DNA from 4 places in the Pseudomonas sp. IzPS59 genome. Region 1 is predicted to be linked to each of the others. Evidence: predicted binding sites of a transcription regulator. Region 1 holds the regulator's gene; each other region holds the start of a gene.
The links. Region 1 encodes FliA, which starts transcription of late flagellar genes. Its sites were predicted from a motif close to CTAAAGTTTNNNNNNNNNNNGCCGNTAA; they were not measured.
Positions count from the first base shown of each region.

Region 2: a site for FliA is predicted at 3,455-3,482, ahead of flgM (flagellar biosynthesis anti-sigma factor FlgM). Genes of this name have one in related genera too.
Region 3: a site for FliA is predicted at 3,423-3,450, ahead of IF189_RS13340 (methyl-accepting chemotaxis protein). Genes of this name have one in related genera too.
Region 4: a site for FliA is predicted at 2,830-2,857, ahead of IF189_RS13105 (methyl-accepting chemotaxis protein). Genes of this name have one in related genera too.

Region 1 covers NZ_CP062251.1:1,781,060-1,786,750, reverse strand. Annotated here, with positions in the region: gene IF189_RS08090 (chemotaxis protein CheA) at 1-846, opposite strand, end outside; gene IF189_RS08085 (protein phosphatase CheZ) at 884-1,672, opposite strand; gene IF189_RS08080 (chemotaxis response regulator CheY) at 1,690-2,061, opposite strand; gene fliA (RNA polymerase sigma factor FliA) at 2,229-2,969, opposite strand; gene fleN (flagellar synthesis regulator FleN) at 2,966-3,796, opposite strand; gene flhF (flagellar biosynthesis protein FlhF) at 3,910-5,250, opposite strand; gene flhA (flagellar biosynthesis protein FlhA) at 5,262-5,691, opposite strand, start outside.
Region 2 covers NZ_CP062251.1:4,710,592-4,716,282, reverse strand. Annotated here, with positions in the region: gene IF189_RS21135 (glutamine synthetase family protein) at 1-232, shown strand, start outside; gene IF189_RS21130 (MFS transporter) at 301-1,671, shown strand; gene IF189_RS21125 (flagellar brake protein) at 1,747-2,481, opposite strand; gene IF189_RS21120 (flagella synthesis protein FlgN) at 2,577-3,044, opposite strand; gene flgM (flagellar biosynthesis anti-sigma factor FlgM) at 3,093-3,419, opposite strand; gene flgA (flagellar basal body P-ring formation chaperone FlgA) at 3,614-4,375, opposite strand; gene IF189_RS21105 (chemotaxis protein CheV) at 4,458-5,390, shown strand; gene cheR (protein-glutamate O-methyltransferase CheR) at 5,438-5,691, shown strand, end outside.
Region 3 covers NZ_CP062251.1:2,982,574-2,988,264, forward strand. Annotated here, with positions in the region: gene IF189_RS13325 (hypothetical protein) at 1-149, opposite strand, end outside; gene IF189_RS13330 (AAA family ATPase) at 495-1,019, opposite strand; gene pnuC (nicotinamide riboside transporter PnuC) at 1,016-1,579, opposite strand; gene IF189_RS13340 (methyl-accepting chemotaxis protein) at 1,661-3,295, opposite strand; gene IF189_RS13345 (undecaprenyl-diphosphate phosphatase) at 3,600-4,430, shown strand; gene IF189_RS13350 (DUF1294 domain-containing protein) at 4,427-4,855, shown strand; gene IF189_RS13355 (MmcQ/YjbR family DNA-binding protein) at 4,858-5,217, opposite strand; gene IF189_RS13360 (LysR substrate-binding domain-containing protein) at 5,214-5,691, opposite strand, start outside.
Region 4 covers NZ_CP062251.1:2,932,395-2,938,085, forward strand. Annotated here, with positions in the region: gene IF189_RS13095 (YqaA family protein) at 1-173, opposite strand, end outside; gene IF189_RS13100 (DUF411 domain-containing protein) at 173-619, opposite strand; gene IF189_RS13105 (methyl-accepting chemotaxis protein) at 777-2,768, opposite strand; gene IF189_RS13110 (hypothetical protein) at 3,144-3,680, shown strand; gene IF189_RS13115 (GNAT family N-acetyltransferase) at 3,718-4,638, opposite strand; gene IF189_RS13120 (phenylacetate--CoA ligase family protein) at 4,638-5,691, opposite strand, start outside.

The sequences.
Region 1 (5,691 bases):
ACCGGCTGCAGCCGCTGCCGGAGCAGCATTTGCATTCGAAGGGACGGACGCAATCGCCGACTCCAGCGCATCGACAGCAAAGTTACCCTTGCCGTGCAACTGATCGAGCAAGGCTTCGAATTCGTCGTCGGTGATGTCCGAGCTATCGCCCGCCGCCGGAGCCGCAGGCGCCGCGGCCGCCGGTGCCACGGCGTCGGCCGCGAACTGGCCCTTGCCGTGCAACTGGTCGAGCAGCGACTCGAACTCGGCGTCGGTGATTTCATCGCTGGCCGCTTCATCGGAAGCAGGCGCAGCGGCAGCCGCCGGGGCTTCGGCTTCGGCCTTGACGGCGTTCAGCGAGTCCAGCAGCTGTTCAAATTCGTTATCGGTGATGTCGCCGGAGTCGCCGGTTTCGTTTTCAACGACCAGCTCTTCGATCATCTCGGCCACAGGCGAAGCCGGAGCTTCGTCCGCCGATTGCGGTTCGGCCAGGCGCGCCAGGGCGGCCAGCAGTTCCGGGGTTGCAGCGGTAATCGGGCTGCGATCGCGGACTTCGCTGAACATGCTGTTCACCGCGTCCAGCGCTTCGAGCACCACGTCCATCAGTTCTGCATCTACGCGACGCTCACCCTTGCGCAGGATGTCGAACACGTTTTCGGCGATGTGACAGCACTCCACCAGCTCGTTGAGCTGAAGGAAGCCGGCGCCCCCTTTTACAGTGTGGAAACCGCGAAAAATTGCGTTGAGCAGATCTGCGTCATCCGGGCGGCTTTCCAGCTCGACCAGTTGTTCGGACAGTTGCTCAAGAATCTCGCCGGCCTCAACCAGGAAATCCTGAAGGATCTCTTCATCGGCGCCGAAGCTCATTAATGGGGTGCTCCTACAGGTCTAAAAACCCAGAAAACTAAAATCCAAGGCTGGATAGCAAATCGTCCACATCGTCCTGACCGGACACAACGTCTTCTCGTTTATCGGCATGAATCTGCGGACCTTCACCCTGCGAGAGATGTTTTTGTGGATCTTTTTCAGCGAGCATCGCCGCACGGTCATGTTCGATGCCCGCAAAGCGGTCAACCTGACTGGCCATAAGGACGAGTTTGAGCAGATTGCTTTCGACTTCGGTGACCAGTTGGGTCACGCGCTTGATCACTTGACCGGTGAGGTCCTGGTAATCCTGGGCCAGCAGGATGTCGTTGAGGTTGCTCGACACCGCGCGGTTGTCCGCGCTGCTGCGTGCCAGAAAACCGTCGACCCGACGCGCCAGTTCGCGGAACTCTTCAGCCCCGACTTCGCGGCGCATGAAACGTCCCCAGTCGGCACTCAACGCCTGGGCTTCATCAGCCAGACCATTGACCACCGGCGTGGCGCTTTCCACCAGATCCATGGTGCGGTTGGCCGCAGCTTCGGTCAGCTTGACCACATAGCCCAGGCGCTCGGTCGCATCAGTGATCTGCGACACTTCCTCGGCCTGCGGCATGTGCGGGTCGATCTGGAAGTTGACGATTGCACTGTGCAGTTCGCGCGTGAGCTTGCCGACTTCCTGGTACAGGCCACGGTCACGGGTCTGATTGAGCTCATGGATCAGTTGCACAGCGTCGCCGAACCTGCCTTTTTCAAGGCTTTCGACCAGTTCGACCGCGTGTTTTTTCAGCGTCGACTCGAAGTCGCCCTGTGAAGATTCTTTATGCTCCATAGCTCCCCCGCGCGTCATCAGCCGATGCGTTCGAAAATCTTCTCGATTTTTTCTTTCAGCGCCTGAGCCGTGAAAGGTTTGACCACGTAGCCGTTAACGCCGGCCTGGGCCGCTTCGATGATCTGCTCGCGCTTGGCTTCAGCGGTCACCATCAGCACCGGCAGGTGCTTGAGTTTTTCATCGGCGCGCACGTGACGCAGCAGGTCGATACCGGTCATGCCGGGCATGTTCCAGTCGGTCACCAGAAAGTCGATGCTGCCGCTGTTGAGCACCGGAATGGCGGTGGTGCCATCGTCGGCTTCAACGGTGTTGGTGAACCCGAGGTCACGCAACAGGTTCTTGATGATCCGCCGCATCGTTGAGAAGTCATCAACGATGAGGATTTTCATGTCTTTGTTCAATTCGACCTCCAAGCAGTCTTAAACGCGTCCAGCACCTGAACGCGCCATTTCAATCAATCCGGCAAAGCACTCGATGACTGTCTGGAGCACAACAGAGCAAGACCGGTGCCGTTCACCACCGCACCAGCCTCGTTCGCAGTGTCCCCACACTGCCTTCAGCGCGCTCGCCACTCCCCCAAACGCCCCCGCAAGCGGGCCGCGCACTGGCTGTGTAACTGGCTGACCCGCGATTCACTGACACCAAGGACTTCACCGATTTCCTTGAGGTTCAGCTCTTCGTCGTAGTACAGCGCCAACACCAGTCGCTCACGCTCCGGCAAATTGGCAATCGCGTCCGCCAGCGCCGCCTGGAAGCGTTCATCTTCCAGATCGCGTGACGGCTCAAGATGAGCACTGGCGCCATCCTCGTGCAGCCCTTCGTGTTCGCCGTCCTGCAACAGGTCGTCGAAACTGAACAGTCGGCTGCCCAGGGTGTCGTTCAAAATCCCGTAGTAATCGTCGAGACTCAACTGGAGTTCGGCCGCAACCTCGTGATCTTTAGCGTCACGGCCGGTTTTAGCTTCAATCGAGCGAATCGCGTCGCTGACCATACGGGTATTGCGGTGAACCGAGCGCGGTGCCCAGTCCCCCTTGCGTACTTCATCGAGCATCGCGCCGCGGATCCGGATGCCCGCGTACGTTTCGAAACTGGCACCCTTGCTGGCGTCGTATTTGGTCGAGACTTCGAGCAGGCCGATCATCCCGGCCTGAATCAGGTCTTCGACCTGCACACTGGCCGGCAACCGCGCCAGCAAGTGGTAGGCGATGCGTTTGACCAGTGGCGCGTAACGCTCGATCAGCTCGTACTGCGCGTCACGCGCCGACTTTTTGTAAAGGTTCATACCGCTGGCGGTCATAGCACAGGTCCTGCCGTTTGCTGCACGAGGCGCTCGACGAAAAATTCGAGATGGCCGCGCGGGTTGGCGGGCAGCGGCCAGGTGTCGACCTTTTGCGCGATCGCCTTGAATGCCAGTGCGCACTTGGAACGCGGGAAGGCTTCATAGACCGCACGCTGCTTCTGCACCGCCTTGCGCACGCTTTCGTCGTAAGGCACCGCACCGACGTATTGTAAGGCGACGTCGAGGAAGCGATCCGTGACCTTGGTCAACTTCGCGAACAGGTTGCGACCTTCCTGCGGGCTCTGGGCCATGTTGGCCAGGACGCGGAAGCGGTTCATGCCGTAATCGCGGTTGAGCAGCTTGATCAGTGCGTAGGCGTCGGTGATCGAGGTCGGCTCGTCGCAGACCACCAGCAACACTTCTTGCGCCGCGCGAACGAAACTGACTACCGAGTCACCAATACCCGCAGCGGTGTCGATCACCAGCACGTCGAGGTTGTCGCCGATGTCACTGAATGCCTGAATCAGACCGGCATGCTGGGCCGGGCTCAGGTGAACCATGCTTTGCGTGCCGGAAGCGGCCGGCACGATGCGGATCCCGCCGGGACCTTGCAACAGCACGTCGCGCAGCTCGCAGCGGCCCTCGATCACATCGGCCAAAGTACGTTTGGGCGTCAGGCCCAGCAGAACGTCGACGTTCGCCAGACCCAGGTCGGCATCCAGCAGCATGACCCGACGGCCAAGCTCTGCCAGCGCCAGGGACAAGTTCACTGACACGTTAGTCTTGCCGACGCCACCTTTGCCGCCGGTCACCGCGATCACCTGTACGGGATGCATGCTGCCCATGTTATTTCTTTACCTTGTCTTGCATAGACGGAGGCCACATTACTGGCTGCGCGTTCACAACCGGAACAATGCGTGGCAGACCATCGATGTAGGTACAAAAACTGTTCATTACCTCAGCCAACCTGCTTGGTCGGGCTGTGGTAGATATCAGCGAACATGTCAGCCATGGCTTCTTCGCTGGGTTCTTCCTGCATTTGCACGCTGACGGCGCGGCTGACCAATTGATGACGGCGCGGCAGATGCAGATCATCCGGAATCCGTGGGCCATCGGTCAGGTAGGCGACCGGCAGTTCATGACTGATCGCCAGGCTCAGCACTTCGCCAAGGCTGGCCGTCTCATCCAGTTTAGTCAGGATGCACCCGGCGAGCCCGCAACGCTTGTAACTGTGATAAGCGGCGGTTAGAACCTGTTTCTGGCTGGTGGTTGCCAGTACCAGATAATTTTTCGACCGAATGCCACGACCGGCCAGGCTTTCCAGTTGCATGCGCAGTGCCGGATCGCTGGCCTGCAGGCCGGCGGTGTCGATCAGCACCACGCGTTTGCGCAGCAGAGGATCCAGCGCCTGCACCAGGGACTGGCCCGGGTCGACGTGGGTCACCGACACATTGAGGATCCGGCCCAGGGTTTTCAACTGTTCCTGAGCGCCGATGCGGAAACTGTCCATGCTCACCAGCGCAATGTTCTGCGCGCCGTACTTGAGTACGTAGCGGGCAGCCAGTTTGGCGAGGGTGGTGGTCTTGCCCATGCCGGCCGGGCCGACCATGGCAATCACACCGCCCTCTTCCAGCGGCTCGACTTCCGGTGTGGCGATCATCCGCGCCAGGTGCGCCAGCAACATGCGCCAGGCCTGACGAGGCTCTTCGATATCGCTGGTCAGTGCCAGCAGGTCGCGGGACAACGGACCGGACAAGCCGATGCGCTGCAGACGGCGATACAGATTCGCCTGAGCCGGACGGCTGCCTTGCAGCTGATTCCAGGCCAGGGTGCCGAGCTGAACTTCCATCAGCTCGCGCAGGCTGTTGAGTTCGAAACGCATCGAATCCAGCGCACGCGGATCGACGCCAGCGGCAGCCGGCGCAGGTGCCGGGGCTGGACGGGCCGGTGCGGCGTACGTCGGTTCTGTCAGAGGCTCGGCAGCCGTCAGCGGCAGGCCGGCGGTCAATGGCAGACCGGAGAACAACTGGCGATTGGTGTTGCCGTCGGCCTCACCACGCATGCTCAGCTCGGCCTGGGCGGTGACGATGCGCGACTGAGTCTTGCGCAGCTCGTCTTCGAGTTCCATGTTCGGAACCCGTGGCGCCAGCGCCGACAGTTTGTAATCCAGCGCCGCCGTCAGCTCGACGCCGCCGGCAATGCGGCGGTTGCCAATGATGGCGGCATCAGCGCCCAGCTCATCACGAACCAGCTTCATGGCCTGACGCATATCGGCGGCGAAAAAACGCTTAACTTGCATAAACCACTACCTCAGCCGTTGGGCCCTACTGTCGCAACGATGGTCACTTGCTTGTTGTCCGGAATTTCCTGGTAGGCCAGCACATGCAGTCCGGGAACTGCCAGGCGACCAAAGCGCGAGAGCATCGCGCGAACCGGGCCTGCTACCAACAGGATCACCGGCTGACCTTGCATTTCCTGACGCTGCGCCGCTTCGATGAGCGAACGTTGCAGCTTCTCGGCCATGCTTGGCTCCAGCAGAACGCCCTCTTCCGAGCCTTGTCCTGCCTTCTGCAGACTATTGAGCAATATTTGTTCCAACCTTGGCTCCAGCGTGATGACTGGCAGCTCGGACTCAGTCCCTACAATGCTTTGGACGATTGCACGGGATACGCCAACCCGCACAGCGGCCACCAAAGCGGCGGTATCTTGACTCTTGGCGGCATTGTTGGCGATGGCTTCG
Region 2 (5,691 bases), 2.9 Mb from region 1:
TGAGCTGGAACCGAGTGCACCGATCCAGGGTGAATTCGAGGTGCCGGACAATCTTTCGCTGCCGTGTACGTTGCACGCCGCGCTCGAGCGTCTGAAGCGCAGCCAGTTGGCCAAGGAACTGTTCGGCAAGGAGTTCATCGAAGGCTACATCGCTTCGAAGACCATGGAACTGACCAGTTTCTTTGATGAGATCACCCCCTGGGAGCGGCGCGTTCTGGCAGCCCAGGCCTGACGAAATGTCGTCATCGGGCTATCGTTCGATAGCCCGACACTCACCGCAAGGAGCCGCTCGGAACGCCGATGCGCCAAATCTGGAAATCCTTTCGAGCGCTGTATTTTGCCTCGCTGATGATGTTGATCGGCTCGGGCCTTCTTTCTACTTATCTGGCGTTGCGCCTGGCGGCCGACCATGTCGACGGGCTGTGGGTCGGTGCGTTGATGGCGGCCAACTATTTCGGTCTGGTGCTGGGCGGCAAGATCGGTCACCGGTTGATTGCCCGGGTCGGACATATTCGCGCCTACTCGGCGTGTGCCGGCATCGTCGGCGCGGCGGTGCTCGGTCATGGCCTGGTGGACTGGCTGCCGGCGTGGCTGGTGCTGCGGACCATCGTCGGCCTCGGCATGATGTGCCAGTACATGGTGATCGAGAGCTGGCTGAACGAGCAGGCCGACGCCAACCAGCGTGGCGTGGTGTTCAGCGGCTACATGATTGCCTCGTATCTTGGGCTGGTGCTCGGTCAACTGATTCTGGTCATGCACCCGGGCCTGGGCCTGGAACTGCTGATGCTGGTCGCCCTGTGTTTTGCCCTGTGTCTGGTGCCGGTGGCACTCACCCGGCGGATTCACCCGGCGCCGTTGCATCCGGCACCGATGGAGCCGCGCTTCTTCATCAAGCGCGTGCCGCAGTCGCTGAGTACGGTGCTCGGGGCAGGGCTGATCATCGGTTCGTTCTACGGTCTGGCGCCGCTGTATGCATCGCAGCAGGGGTTGTCCACCGAGCAGGTCGGCCTGTTCATGGGTACCTGCATTTTTGCCGGGTTGCTGGTGCAGTGGCCGCTGGGCTGGTTGTCCGACCGCTATGACCGGGCCTTGCTGATCCGCTGCTTCGCCGGGTTTCTGGCCGTCGCCGCATTGCCGCTGGCGATCATGCCGCAGGTGCCGCTGGAGATTTTATTCATTGTCGGCTTCCTGTGTTCGCTGGTGCAGTTCTGCCTGTACCCGCTGGCCGTGGCGTTCTCCAACGACCATGTCGAAGGCGATCGGCGGGTATCGCTGACGGCGATGCTGCTGGTGACCTACGGGGTCGGTGCCAGCATCGGGCCGCTGCTGGCCGGTGTGTTGATGAAAATGTTCGGTAGCCAGAGCCTGTATGCGTTCTTCACCTTTTTCGCGCTGGTACTGGTGTGGCGCATCCGGCCGAAAGCCGTGACCAACCTGCATCAGGTCGACGACGCACCGCTGCATCACGTGGCGATGCCGGACAGCATGTCCAGTTCGCCGCTGGTGGCAGCACTCGATCCACGAGTAGACGAGCAAGTGGTGCAAGAGCAGATGCAGACCACGGTTGCACCTGAACCGGCACCCGAGCCCGCCACTGAACCTGAATCACCTGTTGAGCCGGATGCCGGCAACGACAATCCTGCACCGGACATCAGTGGCGCCAGGCCTTGATCCGGAAAAACCACCAGGCATAAAAAAACGGGCAGTCACCGCAAGGGACTGCCCGTTTTTCATGGTGCATGCGAATCAGAGATCGTCTTTGTCGAAGCGCCGTGCTTCACGTTGCAGCTGATAGACGAAACGCTCGACGTTACGCGCTGCCGGGCCGCTGATGTTGTGAAAGCGCAGGCCGGCGAACGTGATGTTGAGTTTTTCTTCGAAGTGCAGGTAACGCAACTCGACCGCCGCCGGCTGGTTGCCGAACAGCGGCGGGGCGATCAGGCGATCGTAGACCTGGCCCAGTTGCAGGCGGTCGGTGATGTCACCTTCGAAACGCAGCTTGCAGCCGGTGGCGGAGATATCCAGCAGCTTGCCACCAATCGGCGACTTGAGCTTTTCGCCACCCAGTTCGACGCTCACCAAGTCGGTCAGCTTCAGTGCGGCGCGGAAGGCGTTGCGGCGCTGGTGATAGACCACTTCGGTGGGCATCTCGCCGACATAGAAGCGGTCACCGTCGGATTCCTTGATGTCCAGCGTGCCGGTGTATTCCCAGGCGATGCGTACGCCTTCGTGAAAACCTTCGACCTTGAAGGGTTCGCCAGCCAGCAGGAAGCGCTCGCCATCGCGCGGGATCATTTCGTCCAGGGCAATGGTGGCGGTTTCCCGGTCGACCTTGATCAGGTAGCTCTGGAAGCGCTGGCTGCGCTCGTGAAAGGTGATGATCAGCGGATCGTGGCTCTCTTGCAGCTGGCGCAGATTGCTGGAGATCTCCAGGGGCGTGGTAAGCACCTTTGGGGGCTGCGGAGCGTCATCATTGGACACGTTAAATCAATCTCCAGACAAATTTTGACTACGGCTGGCCAGTATTTTGCCAGCATGTATCGCGCGTTGATAGGGCGCAAGCATAGAAGAAAGAATCACGCCTGGCTGAGCGCGCGCGGTTTCTGCAGTTTGGAGAAGGTGCCGCTGGCATCGTAGAGCGCGGGAGGCTCGCCACCGGTGAGGATTTTCAGCTGATTGGCCGTGGCGGCCTGCTGCATCACGATCGACTGGCCATTCTTGACATTGGCCGCCTGGCACTGGGCGATCAGGTCAGTCAGTACATCGCTCTGGTTCAGCAACTGATCGCCGATGCTCGACTGGCTGGCCAGTTGTTCCAGGCCCTGGCGGTCGAGCGACAGATTGAGGCTGGCGAGGATTTCGCTGCGCTTGCGGCCATGCTGCTCGAGCAGAATGATCAATGCCTGTTTGCGCGCCAGAATTTCTTCCAGCAGGGGCATGTCGCGACCGTGCAAGGCGAGGGACTCGGTATGCAGTAACTCCAGCAGTTGTTGAGCTGGAGCAAAGTCGTCGGTGATCAGTTGCAATAAAGTAGTGTCGTGCATGGCTGGCCTTGGGTTTTAAGCGTCCAAAAGCCTGGCGCAGGCCGAGGCCTAGCGCTGGGCTTCGAAGTTGAGCAGTTTGCTGGCTACACGGTTGCTGTCGACTTTGTAGCTGCCATCGGCAATCGCTGCTTTCAACTCGGCCACGCGGGCTTTGTCGACGGCAGGCTGATCGCGCAGCTTGTCAGTGACCTTCTGCAACTGTTGAGCCTCATTGCTGAGGTGTACCGATTCCCCGCTTTTTGCGGTACTGGCCTGTTCGGCCGGGGTATTCAGCGGCGCGGAAGTGCCGGTTTCGGCGGTTTCCTTGGGCGCGCTGGTACGTGTACTGCCCGTAAGTGACGAGGAGCTGTTCAAACGGCTGAAATCGATGACCATGTTAAAAACCTCTGGGAATTTGGACGCTTGCCATGTTCTCGGCCATCCCCTGGAAAACTTTAGGCTCTTTTACCAATAAGCCTGCATGCGCCGCACAGATCCTGCTGCGGCACAGTTTAGGGAACAGCTCAGGTTGGCGCCAGTTTTCTGCGCGATCACTCACGAGGCTTTCCTGTCATTGCTCCAGTCGTTGCTCACATTGCCACTTCCACCTGGCCCGGCGCCATGACCTGCGCCTTGATGACCCGTTGGGAATTGAGGTTTTTCACTCGAATCTGTTCTTTCAGGCCGCCATTGGACAGGGCCTCGCCCGGCATGCGCACGGCCAGTGTGCCGCTACGGGCGGTAATCACCACTTGATCGCCTTTGCGAACGACTTCCGCCTGTTCCAGATGCACAAGGGTAATCACTTGATCGGCGACCGTTGGTCGGGTCAATTTCTGCCCGATCGCCTCATCCACCGACGTCAGGAAACCCTGATTGATCTGACTGACATCATGCTCGCGCAGGGTCACGTCCTGGGGCTCGATGATGCCGGCGCGCTTGAGCGGGCGAGTGGTGGTCACGACCTCGCGAAACAGGCGGACTTGAGCGGGTACGAACACGGTCCAGGGGGAGGCGCCTTCACAGCGGACCTTGACGGTCACACGACCCAGAGGACGCCCCGGACTCTCCAGGGACGCTGTCAATTCCTTGTCGCACATAGGCATGCGCATGCGCGGATCGAGCTGCTTGACCTCGATTTCATAACGCCCTTCCGTTTGACTGGTAGCCAGATAGTCTTCTACGGTGAATTCAAGAAAGCCCTGAGTGACGCCGATAAGCATGTCAGGCAAGGTAACCGCATCAGCACTGGCAGGGCTGCCCGCGAAAAACAGGCAAGCGGCAGACACCGCGCAAAGTCCTCTGCGGATAGGGGATGTCAGGCGTCGGAAAAATGTCGTTTGAATGTTCATACGAGTTAAAAAGCAAGCGCCGTGCCGTTTAGCAATGAATGTGCGTCGCAACAACACTTGGCGTTGGTGTAGGAGTCTGGGCATGGCTGGTGTAATGGATTCGGTGAACCAGCGCACGCAACTGGTAGGGCAGAATCGCCTGGAGCTGTTGTTGTTCCGTCTCGACGGCCAGCAGCTCTACGGGATCAACGTGTTTAAGGTTCGGGAAGTGCTGCAGTGCCCGCAACTGACGTTGATGCCCAAGTCCAGTCCTGTCGTGTGCGGGGTGGCGAATATCCGGGGGGCGACCATTCCGATCCTCGATCTGGCAATGGCGACCGGCTCCGGTGCGTTGAAAGACAAGAACAGTCCGTTCGTGATCATCACGGAATACAACACCAAGACCCAGGGTTTCCTGGTGCGCTCGGTGGAACGTATCGTCAACATGAACTGGGAAGAGATCCATCCGCCACCCAAGGGGACCGGTCGCGATCATTACCTGACCGCTGTGACTCGGGTGGACAATCAGTTAGTCGAAATCATCGACGTCGAGAAGGTGCTGGCGGAAGTCGCACCGACGCCGGAAGCGATTTCGGTCGGCGTTGTTGATGTCGAGACCCAGAGCAAGGCATTGTCGTTGCGGGTGCTGACGGTCGATGACTCGTCGGTGGCGCGCAAGCAGGTGACACGCTGCCTGCAGACGGTCGGTGTCGAAGTGGTGGCACTGAACGACGGCAAGCAAGCGCTGGATTACCTGCGCAAGCTGGTCGATGAGGGCAAGAAGCCGGAAGAAGAGTTCCTGATGATGATCTCCGACATCGAGATGCCGGAGATGGACGGGTACACCCTGACGGCGGAAATCCGCGGCGACCCTCGCATGCAAAAGCTTCATATCATCCTGCATACTTCGTTGTCGGGTGTGTTCAACCAGGCGATGGTCAAGAAGGTCGGTGCCGATGACTTCCTGGCCAAATTCCGTCCTGATGACCTGGCATCCCGGGTAGTCGACCGGATCAAAGCAGCAGATATCAGCTAGGGACTTTCCGTCCCTGGCGGTCAACACGATTTAAGAGGCGGCATCATTTGTCTACGGGTAATTTGGATTTCGAACAGTTCCGGGTCTTCCTGGAAAAAGCCTGTGGCATTTTGCTCGGTGAAAACAAGCAGTACCTGGTCTCGAGCCGTCTCAACAAACTGATGGAGCAGCAAGGCATCAAGTCCCTGGGTGAGCTGGTACAGCGCATCCAGACCCAGCCGCGCAGCGGTTTGCGCGAGCAGGTGGTCGATGCCATGACGACCAACGAAACCCTGTGGTTTCGTGACACCTATCCGTTTGA
Region 3 (5,691 bases), 1.2 Mb from region 1:
AAAGCGCTGCGTCCGATCGGAATGGGCTGGACGTCGCGGTTGAGTACGATCACGCCATTGCCTTCGGCCTGAACGTTGAAACTGAGGAATGTGCTGGCTGCTGATCCGATCAGCAGAAGGCAAGTGAAGGCTTTGTTGATGTTTCCCACGGCGGCAATTCCTTCTTCAGTGGGCTGGCCCAAGTCAGCGTTGTGAAGGAGAGAGCGAAAGCTGTGCCGGTTTTTAAATGTTCTTGGATTTCAACGGGTTGGCTCGAAGGTGTGCAGGGCTGATACAAAACCTGTTTCAACATTGAAACAACGCGTCATCGGTACAAGCGCCCATACCTGTTGCAAAGCTCTGGAACAAGGGTTTGCGAGCAGGTGTTTCACTGGCGTAACAAGTCGGGTGACAAAGCGATGAAGGCCGTTGAGACGGGCACTTTGCACCGGGGGGAGTGTTTCAGGAACGGACACTTCTGCCCCGGGACGGGGGACATTGACCCGAAAACCGGGTCAGCCTTCCAGCAAGGTCCGTACGGCGTCGAAGGCTTGGGTCTGCCGAGCGGCCCAGTCGCCCTGAATGATCCTGACGGGCTGGTGATGTTGCTCAAGCCAGGCCTTGGTGGCGTTGAAGAACCCCAGTCGTTCACTCAACTGCGGCTGGCAGCGCTGGCCATCGTCGGTCCAGTCGATCTGCTCCGGGGAGAGCAACAGGTGCAGGTCGTAATGACGCGCCAGCAGTTCCGGTTCCAGCCAGTCCGGACAGTCGCCGAACAGCGTCTGACTCCAGAGAATATTGCTCAACAGATGAGTGTCGAGAATCAGCAACGATGGCTGCTGCGCTCGCGCCTCGTCTTCCCACTGCAACTGGTCGCGGGCAATCTCGGGAATGTCTGCGAGGCAGGTGTCCCGAGGATTCTGCTCGATGAACCAGCGCACATATTCATCCACCCGCAAACCGCCGAACTGTTGCTGCAGGCCGGCCGCCAGCCAGCTCTTGCCGGTGGATTCGGGCCCGGTCAGGACAACGACTTTCATGCGCGCAACGCTGGATCGGCGCGCCATTCCCGCCAGCCCTGCACCGCGATCAGGGTGAAGAGGGCGTACAGCGCAGCGGTGAGGTAAAGGCCCTTATAAAGGAACAGGCCGACGAAGATCACATCCAGCACGAACCACAGCGCCCAGCATTGCAGGCGTTTGTGGGCCATCCAGAACTGCGCAACCAGGCTGAAAGCAGTCAGCGCCGCGTCGAGCCAGGGCTGCGCGGCATCGGTCCAGTGCGCCATGGCTGCGCCTAGCAAAAGGCTGCCGGCGGCGCCGATGGCCAGCCCTTGCAGAATCGAACGGGAGTCGAGCCGGCTGACCTCACGCCCGTCATGCATCGTCCCGGCCCGGGTCCATTGCCACCAGCCGTAGACTTGCAACGCGGCGTAAACCACTTGCAGCAACATGTCCGAATACAGCTTCACCTCGAAGAAGATCCAGCTGTAGAGCAGCACCATGACCAGCCCGATCGGCCAGCACCAGGGGTTCTGTTTGACCGTCAGCCAGACGGCGATCACACCGAGGGCGGCGGCAAACAGTTCGAGCCCGGACATGCAAGATCCTTGGAGGGAGTAAAAGAGGGAGCGGATTGTACCCAAAAACCGGTGGGAGTGAGCTCCCACCGGTGACCGGGATCAGACGCGGAACTGGCGCAGCAAACCGTTCAGTTGTTCGCTCAACTGGCCGAGCCGTACGCTGGCGGCGCTCGATTGCTCGGCAGCCAGTGCGGTACTGTGGGACAGGCCGGCAGCCTGGGTGACGTTCTGGTTGATGTCCTCGACCACGTGCGCCTGTTGCAGGGTCGCACTGGCGATCGAGGCGTTCAGGCCATTGAGGTTGCGCAGCGCCTGGCCGATGGCATTGAGGCTGGCGCCGGCCAGTCCGGCCTGCTCGATAGTCAGTTGCGACGCCTTGCTGCTGTCGCCGATCACTTTCACCGCGGCTTCGGAATGATTTTGCAGGCGCTCGATCATCGACTGGATTTCCGCCGTGGATTTCTGCGTGCGTTGCGCCAGCAGACGAACTTCATCGGCCACCACGGCAAACCCCCGGCCCTGTTCGCCGGCCCGGGCGGCTTCGATGGCGGCGTTGAGTGCCAGCAGGTTGGTCTGCTCGGCAATCGAACGGATCACTTCCAGAACGCTGCCGATCTGGGTGCTTTCCGTCGCGAGCGTACGAATAACTTCGACGGCCTGATCGATGGTGCCGGACAGCTTGTCGATCTGTTGCAGGCTGCCGTCGATGTTGATCTGGCCCTGCTGCGCCTGGGCTTCGGCATCGCGCATTTCGCTGGCGGCATGCTCGGCGTTCTTCGCCACATCCTGCACGCCGTAGGTGACTTCGTTGATGGCCGTCGCCACCAGTTCCATCTGCTGTGATTGTTGCTGGCTGCGTTGTTGGGCCTGGCTCGCGTCGTTGCCCAGTTCAGTGGAGGACTGGCCCAGCGCGCTGGCCGACACCTGCAAATCGCCGATCACCCGGCGCAGCTTGGCGGTGAAGGCATTGAAGTGATGCGCCAGTTGCGTGACTTCGTCCTGGCCGTGGGTATCGAGGCTGCGGGTCAGGTCGCTTTCGCCGCTGGCGATGTTGGCCATGGCGTTCACGGTTTCCTGCAACGGGCGGACGATGCTGCGGGCAATCAGAATCACCAGCACGCCCATGATCAGCGCGATGACCAGCCCCACAACGGACGCCTTGATGACCTGGCCCTGAAACTCGGCCTGCACATCGTCGACGTACACACCGGAACCCAACACCCAGCCCCACGGCTCGAACAGTTTCACGTAGGAGGTCTTGGCCACCGGCTCACTGGCACCGGGTTTCGGCCAACGGTAATCGACCATGCCGGCGCCCTTGGCCTTGGCGATGGCGACCATTTCGTTGAACACCGCAAAGCCGTCCGGGTCGCGGATCGCCGAGAGGTTCTGGCCTTCGAGCTTGGGATTGGTCGGGTGCATGACCATCACGGGTGTGAGGTCGTTGATCCAGAAGTAGTCGTTCTGGTCATAACGCAGGCCGCGAATCGCGGTCAGCGCCTGTTTCTGGGCGGCGTCGCGGGTCAGGGTCCCGGCCGCTTCCAGGCCCTGGTAGTAGGTCAGCAAACCGCTGGCGGTCTGCACCACATGCTGGGTTTTCTGGGCCTTGGCGTGATACAGGTCATCGTGGATCTGCTTGAGCATCAACAGGCCCAGGGTCAGCAGCATGACCACCGCCACAATCAAGATGAGCCACAAGCGTCGGCTGATCGACACACTGCGCAAGCTGTTCATAACGCTGTCACTCCGGTTTCTTTTTCTTGTAATAAATCACCGCCAGCATCCAACCACGTTTCAGTGGCCGGGCATACGCGACCCAAGTCGTAGAGCGCGGCAGCGCGATTACGGCTTGTCTGTTAGGATTTCGGCCCCGTGGGTGAAAACCTGAACCCAAGTTGCCATTTCACGGAATTTTGACCGTTTCGTGTGGATCCTTGGCGCGCGGAATCGGTACAGCAACAAACCGCTACGCTGATCGCAGTGAACGTAAAAAAATACTATCGGGGCATGCCTGAGCGCATCGCTCTTTGGGGGATTGATGGACCTTTGGACCGCCTTGCAGGCACTGATTCTTGGAGTTGTAGAAGGGCTGACGGAGTTTTTGCCCATTTCCAGTACCGGACACCAGATCATCGTCGCCGACCTGCTGAATTTCGGCGGCGAACGCGCCATGGCGTTCAACATCATCATCCAGCTCGGCGCGATTCTCGCGGTGGTCTGGGAGTTTCGCCGCAAGATTCTCGACGTGGTCATCGGTTTGCCGACCCAGCCGAGTGCCCGGCGCTTTACCGCCAACCTGCTGATCGCCTTCCTGCCCGCCGTGGTGCTGGGCGTGATCTTTGCCGATCTGATTCACAAATACCTGTTTAACCCGATCACTGTGGCGACGGCGCTGGTGGTTGGCGGGTTCATCATGTTGTGGGCCGAGCGTCGGCAGCATGAAGTGCACGCCGAAACCGTGGACGAAATCACCTGGAAAGATGCGCTGAAGGTCGGCTTCGCCCAATGTCTGGCGATGATCCCGGGCACCTCGCGCTCCGGCTCGACCATCATTGGCGGCCTGTTGTTCGGTCTGTCGCGCAAGACTGCCACCGAGTTTTCGTTCTTCCTGGCGATGCCGACCATGGTTGGCGCGGCGGTCTACTCGGGCTACAAGTACCGCGCGCTGTTCGTGCCGGCGGACTTCCCGGTGTTTGCCATCGGTTTTGTCACCGCATTCGTTTTCGCCATGATCGCCGTGCGCGGTTTGCTGAAGTTCATCGCCAGCCACAGCTACGCGGCATTCGCCTGGTACCGGATCGTGTTCGGCCTGTTGATTCTGGCGACCTGGCAGTTCGGCTGGGTGGACTGGGCGGCGGCCAAGGCATGAGTGACTCCCGCGCACGCCGTCCGGATCGCGGCCCGTCCGGTGGCAGCATCCAGCATTTGAAGTTGAAGCTGGTGGTGCTGCTGATCGTCTGCGCGTTGCCGCTGTTCGGTTCGCTGTCGATGTGGCTGCGCGGGATCTCGTTGGTGCCGCTGGCGGCCTACGGGATTGTCAGTGTGCTGGCCTTCTTCCTGTACTGGGCCGACAAGCGCAAGGCCCGCGCCGACGCCTGGCGCACTCCGGAAAACGTCCTGCACGCCGTGGAACTGGCGGGCGGCTGGCCGGGGGCATTGGTCGCCCAGCAAGTCTTCCGGCACAAGACGCGCAAGGTGTCGTTTCAGATTCTGTTCTGGGTGATCGTCGCGCTGCACCAGGTGTTCTGGATCGATCAGTTGTTCCTCGGTTCGAACCTGTTGGCGCTGGGGTAGGGTTACAGCAGCAAACCCACCTGGGTTTTCTTCGGCAATTTGCTCACCACCAGTTGATGAGAGCGTTGCAGCAATCCTCGCAGTTCCTCGGCGCCCAAGGGGTAGGGCGGGTGCATGATGATCCACTGCGCCCGCGCCAGATACGGCGCCGGGTGAATGCCCGGTCGGTCGCAATGGCCGAGAAACAGATCCTTGTCGACCTTGAACGCCAGCGACTCGCCGCGCAGCCCCTGCAAGGCGAACATCTTGTTGCCGGCAATCGAGAACACCCGCACACCGCCCCATTTGTAGTCTTCCCGGGCGCCGGGTAATGCCAGGCAGAAATCCGCGACGTCCTTCTCGCTCATCTTTCCTTGTTTCATAACAGTCGCTCTCCACAGGCATTGAACGATTCGACCAGATGATCGATCCACGCGCGCACCGCCGGCATCACTCCACGCCGGTGCGGATACACCGCTTGCAGCCAGCCGCCGGGCAATGACCAGTCCGGCAGTAACTGCACCAGCGTGCCGTTGTTCAGCTCCGCTTCGCAATACATCATCGGCAGCAGAGTGAAACCCTGGCCGGCCAGCACGCAAGCCTTGCGCACGATGAAATCGTCGATGCCCAGCCGGGCCTCCAGCGCCAGGTCGCAACTTTTGCCGTGCTGATCGAGCAGGCGCACATGCACCATGCGATCGGCTTCCAGCGCGCCGAGCACCGGCAGGGTTTTCAAGTCCTGCGGATGATTGATTTCCACGCCCTGTATAAAGGAAGGGCTCGCGACCACCACCATTTGCGCCTGACGCAAGCGACGGGTTACCAGCATCGGTTCTTCGTCGCCGTGTTCGCGCACG
Region 4 (5,691 bases), 1.2 Mb from region 1:
CACCAGTTCACCAGCGAGCCAAGGACGTTGCCCAGCGTCGCCACCGCCAGCAGCCCCCACAGCCAATAACGATCGCTGACCAGCAACCCGACCAGCACCGCCTCCGATTGCAGCGGCAACAGCGTCGCCGCGCCAAACGCGGCCAGGAACAGCCCGAGATAACCCGCCGTCATCAATGGGCCGGGTAATCCGCCACCACCACATCGGCACCGTCCTTCTTGAGGCCGATCACTTGATAGGCATCGCTCATGCCATCCATTTCCATGCCCGGCGAGCCCATCGGCATGCCCGGAGCAGCCACGCCAAGCAGATCGTCACGCTTGCTCAGCGCCAGCACCTGTTCAGCAGGCACATGGCCTTCGACGAATTTGCCGTTGATGATTGCGGTGTGGCAAGACGCCAGACGAGGTGGCACACCGTGTTGTTGCTTGAAGCTGCTCATGTCGCTTTCGACGTGATCTTCGACCTTGAAGCCGTTGGCTTCCAGATGGCTGATCCACTTTTTGCAGCAACCGCAGTTCGCGTCGCGATGGACTTCGATCGGAATGAGGTCGGCGGCTTGCGCCAGGGAGGAAAGGAGCAGGGCGCTCAGGGCGGCCAGACGCAGAGGGTTTTTCATGCAGGGTTCTCGACTCGGGTGACGGTCAAAAAGAACGCATTTTGACCGGTTTTTCCGACCGGGCATCAACGGAGTGTTTCCAGTTGATACAAGGCAGGCCGCCAGCATGATCGTAGATCAAAGCTGACAGCCGCCTGAGTGCGAGATGACAAGTTCGTCAGCTGACCTTGAACCGACCCATGATTGCGCTCACCCGACCGTTGGCCTCCAGGAGCTGGCGGGTATTGGTTTCACTGGCCTGACCGCTTTGTACCAGCTCATCCACCATGTGGCGGATCTGCACCATGCTGCGGTTGATCTCCTCGGTGACGGCGCTCTGCTGTTCAGCGGCGGTGGCGATCTGGGCGCTGAGGCTGTTGATATGGCTGACGGAACCGGCCATGTCATCGAGTCCGGTGGTAACGCGTGCGGTGGCATCGGCAGCCGACTGGCAACTGGCCTGAGTGTTCTCCATGGCGCTGACCGAGGAACTCACGCCCTGAGTCAGGCGGGTCAGCATTTCGTTGATTTCCGAGGTGCTGGCCTGGGTCCGGGCGGCGAGGGCGCGTACTTCGTCGGCCACCACCGCGAAACCGCGACCCTGTTCACCGGCCCGGGCGGCTTCGATGGCGGCGTTCAGTGCCAGTAGGTTGGTCTGGCCGGCGATGGCGCCGATCACACCGAGGATTTCGGTAATGCGCTGGGCGTCCTGCTGCATGTTTTCGACTTTGTGGGTGGCGCTGGCCACTTCATCAATCAGCGCCACGACGCTGCTGGTGGCTTCGCCCACCACGACCCGAGAACGGTCGGCGTTTTCGTTGGCACGCTGGGTAAACGCAGCGGTTTCGGCAGCGTTCTGCGCAACGCTTTCGGCGGTCGAACTCATCTCGTTGATGGCAGTGACGGTCTGGTCGGTTTCCGAGGCATGGCGCAGCAGGATCTGGCTGGTATGTGCCGAGGTGCGTTGCAGGTTGTCGAGGCTGGAAGCCATGGCGCCGGTGGCCTGGGTGACTTCGCCGATCATGTTCTGCAGGTAGGCGATGAAGGTGTTGACCGAATGACCGATCGCGCCGAGCTCGTCTTCGGCGCGGATGGTGATGCGGCGGGTCAGGTCGGCGTCGCCGCTGGACAGCGAATCGATGTTGGCCTTGAGCGCTTTCATGCGCGCAACCAGTTGGCGAATCGCGTAGACCTGCAGCAGCACCAGCAGGATTACCAGCGGAATCTGCAACAGGCTCAGGCTGCTGAGTACGTCGTCACGTTGTGCGGTAAGCATTTTGGTCGGCAGGGCGGTGGCGAGGAACCATGGCGTGCCTTCGATCGGGCGCATGAAGAAAGTGCTGGCTACGCCGTTGTTGTCGAATTCGACACGCTGGGCCTGATCACGTTGTTGCAGCCCAGCCTTTACTTGGCTGGCGAATGGCGAACCGGCGGCCAGCTCGCTGATGTTTTTCAGCACGATCGGGCCGTTGATGCGCGAGCTGTTGCTGATGATCTTGCCGTCGGCCTCGACGATCAGCATTTCGGCGTTGAGGTCTTTTTCCTTGCGGGCCACCAGGTCGTTGAAGAAGCCCAGGGTCACGTCGATGGTCGATACGCCCCAGGCGCTGCCGTTTTTCTGGATGGCCATGGCGCAGTTGGTGCGCGGTTCGGCGCTCGCATCATCTTTATAGGCAGCGGCCCAGGCGCATTGGCCGCGCGGGGTCTGCATACCGCCCTTGTACCAGCTCTGGTCGTAGTAGTTGGGTGCCGCGTCGCTGTTCCAGAAAGTATTCACGGCGAGCTTGCCGGAGCTGTCGCGGTGCCAGAACGTGCTGAACTTGTTGCGACCCGCCTCACGCTGGCCGGGCAGCGGCCAGATACCGCCGCCGAACACCTTCAGTTCACCGTACTGATCCACCAGCCCAGGCAGCACTGTATCGATGGCGGCGCTGTCGAGTAGCGGGATGGTCTGGGTGATGCTGCGCTGCTGGGATTGAACCTTGTTCAGTTCGCCCTGGATCTGTTCGGCGACTTCGGCGATGCGGTTGAGCACCACTTGCTCTTCGGTATGCCGCAGCTTGGGGGCGACGAGTTGGCTGATACCCACCACGGTCAGGACCGACAGCAACAGGATGAACAGAACCAGAAACAGCGTATAGCGAGCCTGAATGGTACGGAATGCGGGCATGGAGACCGGTCCTTCGTTTCTTGTTAGGGGCGAGGAGTAAAGCAGTAGGGGGATCCCTTACATATCGTCGCTGCGGGAGGAAGCTTTAGGTACTCACGTACTAAAAAGTGCTGAAGCGAAAATCGGCAAGTAACAGACCCGACACATTCAAACTAACCAGCCCGTTCGTTAGAGTAAAAATTCGATTTATAACGGGCTGTATAAATGCCTGAAGGCCCATGGCAGCGGTACTTCTGTGTGTTTGTATCGAGAATGTACGAAATTTGTAAAAAAGTGAAAAACAGATTGGTGCCATCGGTTTGCCGGCCGATACTCCGGGCAATTCAAGACGTTTCACAAGGATATTTTCATGTTCTTTCCGCAAGGAGCACGCTCATGACCGTTGGTTATACCGGCGCCTGGCAGCCCAAGGCAGGTTTGTTGGTCCGCGATAATTCGCCATCGAGCAAACCGGTTTCGCAAAGTGTGAAGGTCAAGCAGATGCTGGCGAAAGTCGGCAACGATCCGACCGTACTCAACACCCGGGAGATGGATAAGCAGGGGATCCACAAGAGCGTCAAGGGTTTCGACCCGGAAAACGTGACACCCAAGCAACTGGGTAAACTGACTGACTTCCTGCGCAGTCGGGGACTCATTACGGATATCACGGCGATGACATTGCTCAATGCCGGTGACAAGTTCGATCGTTTCGGCATTCAGAAAGACCCGGACACCAAGTTCAACGCGCTGGAGTATTTCGCCACGCAACTGGACACGATCCAGAACAACAATCTGAAGGGCAACAAGTACGCCAACGGGCTGATTCCCGAGTACAAGAAAGCCATTTACGTGCTGCAAAGCCTGAAGGTCTATGGACAGGGTGGCGACCGTCCGCCACCGCCGACCGACAAAGGTGTCAGCGCCAAGGCATGACCCTGCAGCGACAAGCCCCCGACAAGGGGGCTTGTCGTTATTGCGCCACGCTCGCTGTTTTCCCTTGCAGGTCATCGTGCAGCCGCTGCATGTGCGGGCAAATCAATGTCAGCGAGGGAGGTTTTGCGCCGCGATGAAACAACGCCAGCCATCCTGCTCCTCGTTCATCCGGCGCCAGTCCGGTGAACACGAAGCCTGCCGTCGTCAGCGCGTGCAACGCGCTATCAAACCCCTTCGCCAGCCTCAGCCGGATTGAAATGAGCCAATGCGCCGGCAGTTCCTGCAACTGCTTGAGCAAACAGCCATCCAGTGCCCTGAAAGTCCCTTCATAACGACCCCACCGCTGTTCAAGATGTACCGGATCGCCCACCCATGGCGCAGCCTTTTCCTGTGTCCCGAACACACTGCACATCTGCAGCATGAAGTCCCGACAGCTGTCGGGCCATGCCAGTGCCGGTAGCGGCCGCCGGTGTCCATCAATGGGCAGGTAACCGATGACGAGCGACTCCCGTGCCGAGGCGTCATGCGGAGACGGGACACCGTCGGGCAGCCATCCCGTATTGTGAAAGCCGAGGCCGGCTGCCATGCGCTGGGTGTAGGGGTGACAGGTCACCTGTCTGATCGTCACGCCCCGGCATCCCAGCGTCCGGGCATCGATCAACAGCTGGCGCCCCAGCCGGGTGGCAACATTCTGGCCACGGGTTTCGGAGGCAACCACGCTGAGCGCCAGTTCGGCGACAGGCGAATCGTTGGCGCGAAGCAATGTCGCGTTCCCCAACACTTGATCTCCGGTCACCGCCACCCGTGAATGCCAATGACCTTGCGCATGGTTGCGGTCAATCATGCAGGGCAGATAGACGTGGGCCTGGGCGTAGAGGTCGCCATAGATCTCGCGAAACAGCTTACTCACGGCTTTCGCGTCGCAGTTGCGGTAGTTTCGCAGCGTTACGCTTTCCATCAGCGAAGCTCTCCACGGTGATTGTCGTAGACCCGCTGGTCCAGGACGCGCTGGCGCTTTCCGGAGCGTGGGTGGCGTGACAGGTCTTGAACCGTGCAACAGTCGATCCGTAAATCCAGCAGATGATCGGCGTTCAATTGCGAGATCAACGGATAGCGCTCGATCAACGCGCTGCGCAGCATCCGCTCTGATTCCGCCGAAGCGGGTCGCACGGCATCCGGAGCCCATCTCAGGGTCAGGATGTCTTTAGTCCCGGTCTGCTCGATCACCAGTTGCCAGTCGTCACTGCCAGTGATGCGTTGCACGGCATTGCCAATTTCATCAGGCAGTAACGTCAGAATCCCCACCCGGACTCGCTGGCTGTCGGAGCAGCGGCCCATCAATGCGAATTTGCGTGCGGGGGTTTGCTCAACCTCTCGCCAGCAGGCGCGGTCGCCGACCGGGTAGCGAATCAACGGCATCAACCGCCGGGTGAGATTGGTCATCACCAGGCGTCCGGTGCGATCGCATTCCTCGATCACTTCGCCGGTCTGCTCGTCGAGGATTTCCAGCACGCTGTGGCCCTGGGGCATTCGATGTTCACCCAATGCACAGTCGGGATGACTGGCGCCGATGAAGCCGGCGTCGACACTGGCGTAACCCATGGAGGCAACGAGTACGTTGGGGAACACCCGACCGAGCAGTTGCAACTGCGCCGGGAACAGGCTTTCACCTGCGTAGAGCAGGGATTCGACGCATTCCAGCCGCCGTTCCTGGCGCTCCAGCCATGCGGCAAAGGACAGCAAATGCGCGGGTAAACCTGCCAGCGCATTGATCCGGTGCCGGAAAATCGCCTCTGCCAGGACGGCCGGATCGACGTGGCCGGTGAAAGGAAACTCCACGATGCCCGGCTGTACATGGGCCAGGGCGTCGTGTGTGAAGATGAAACTGGCGTACAGATCACCGACGAAAAACAGGTTGGCGACCCGGTCGCCCTTGTTCAACCGACCCTTGAGGCTGCCTGCGAAATCTTCCACCAGCGTTTGCCATTCACGGCGCTCGAAAACCGACAAT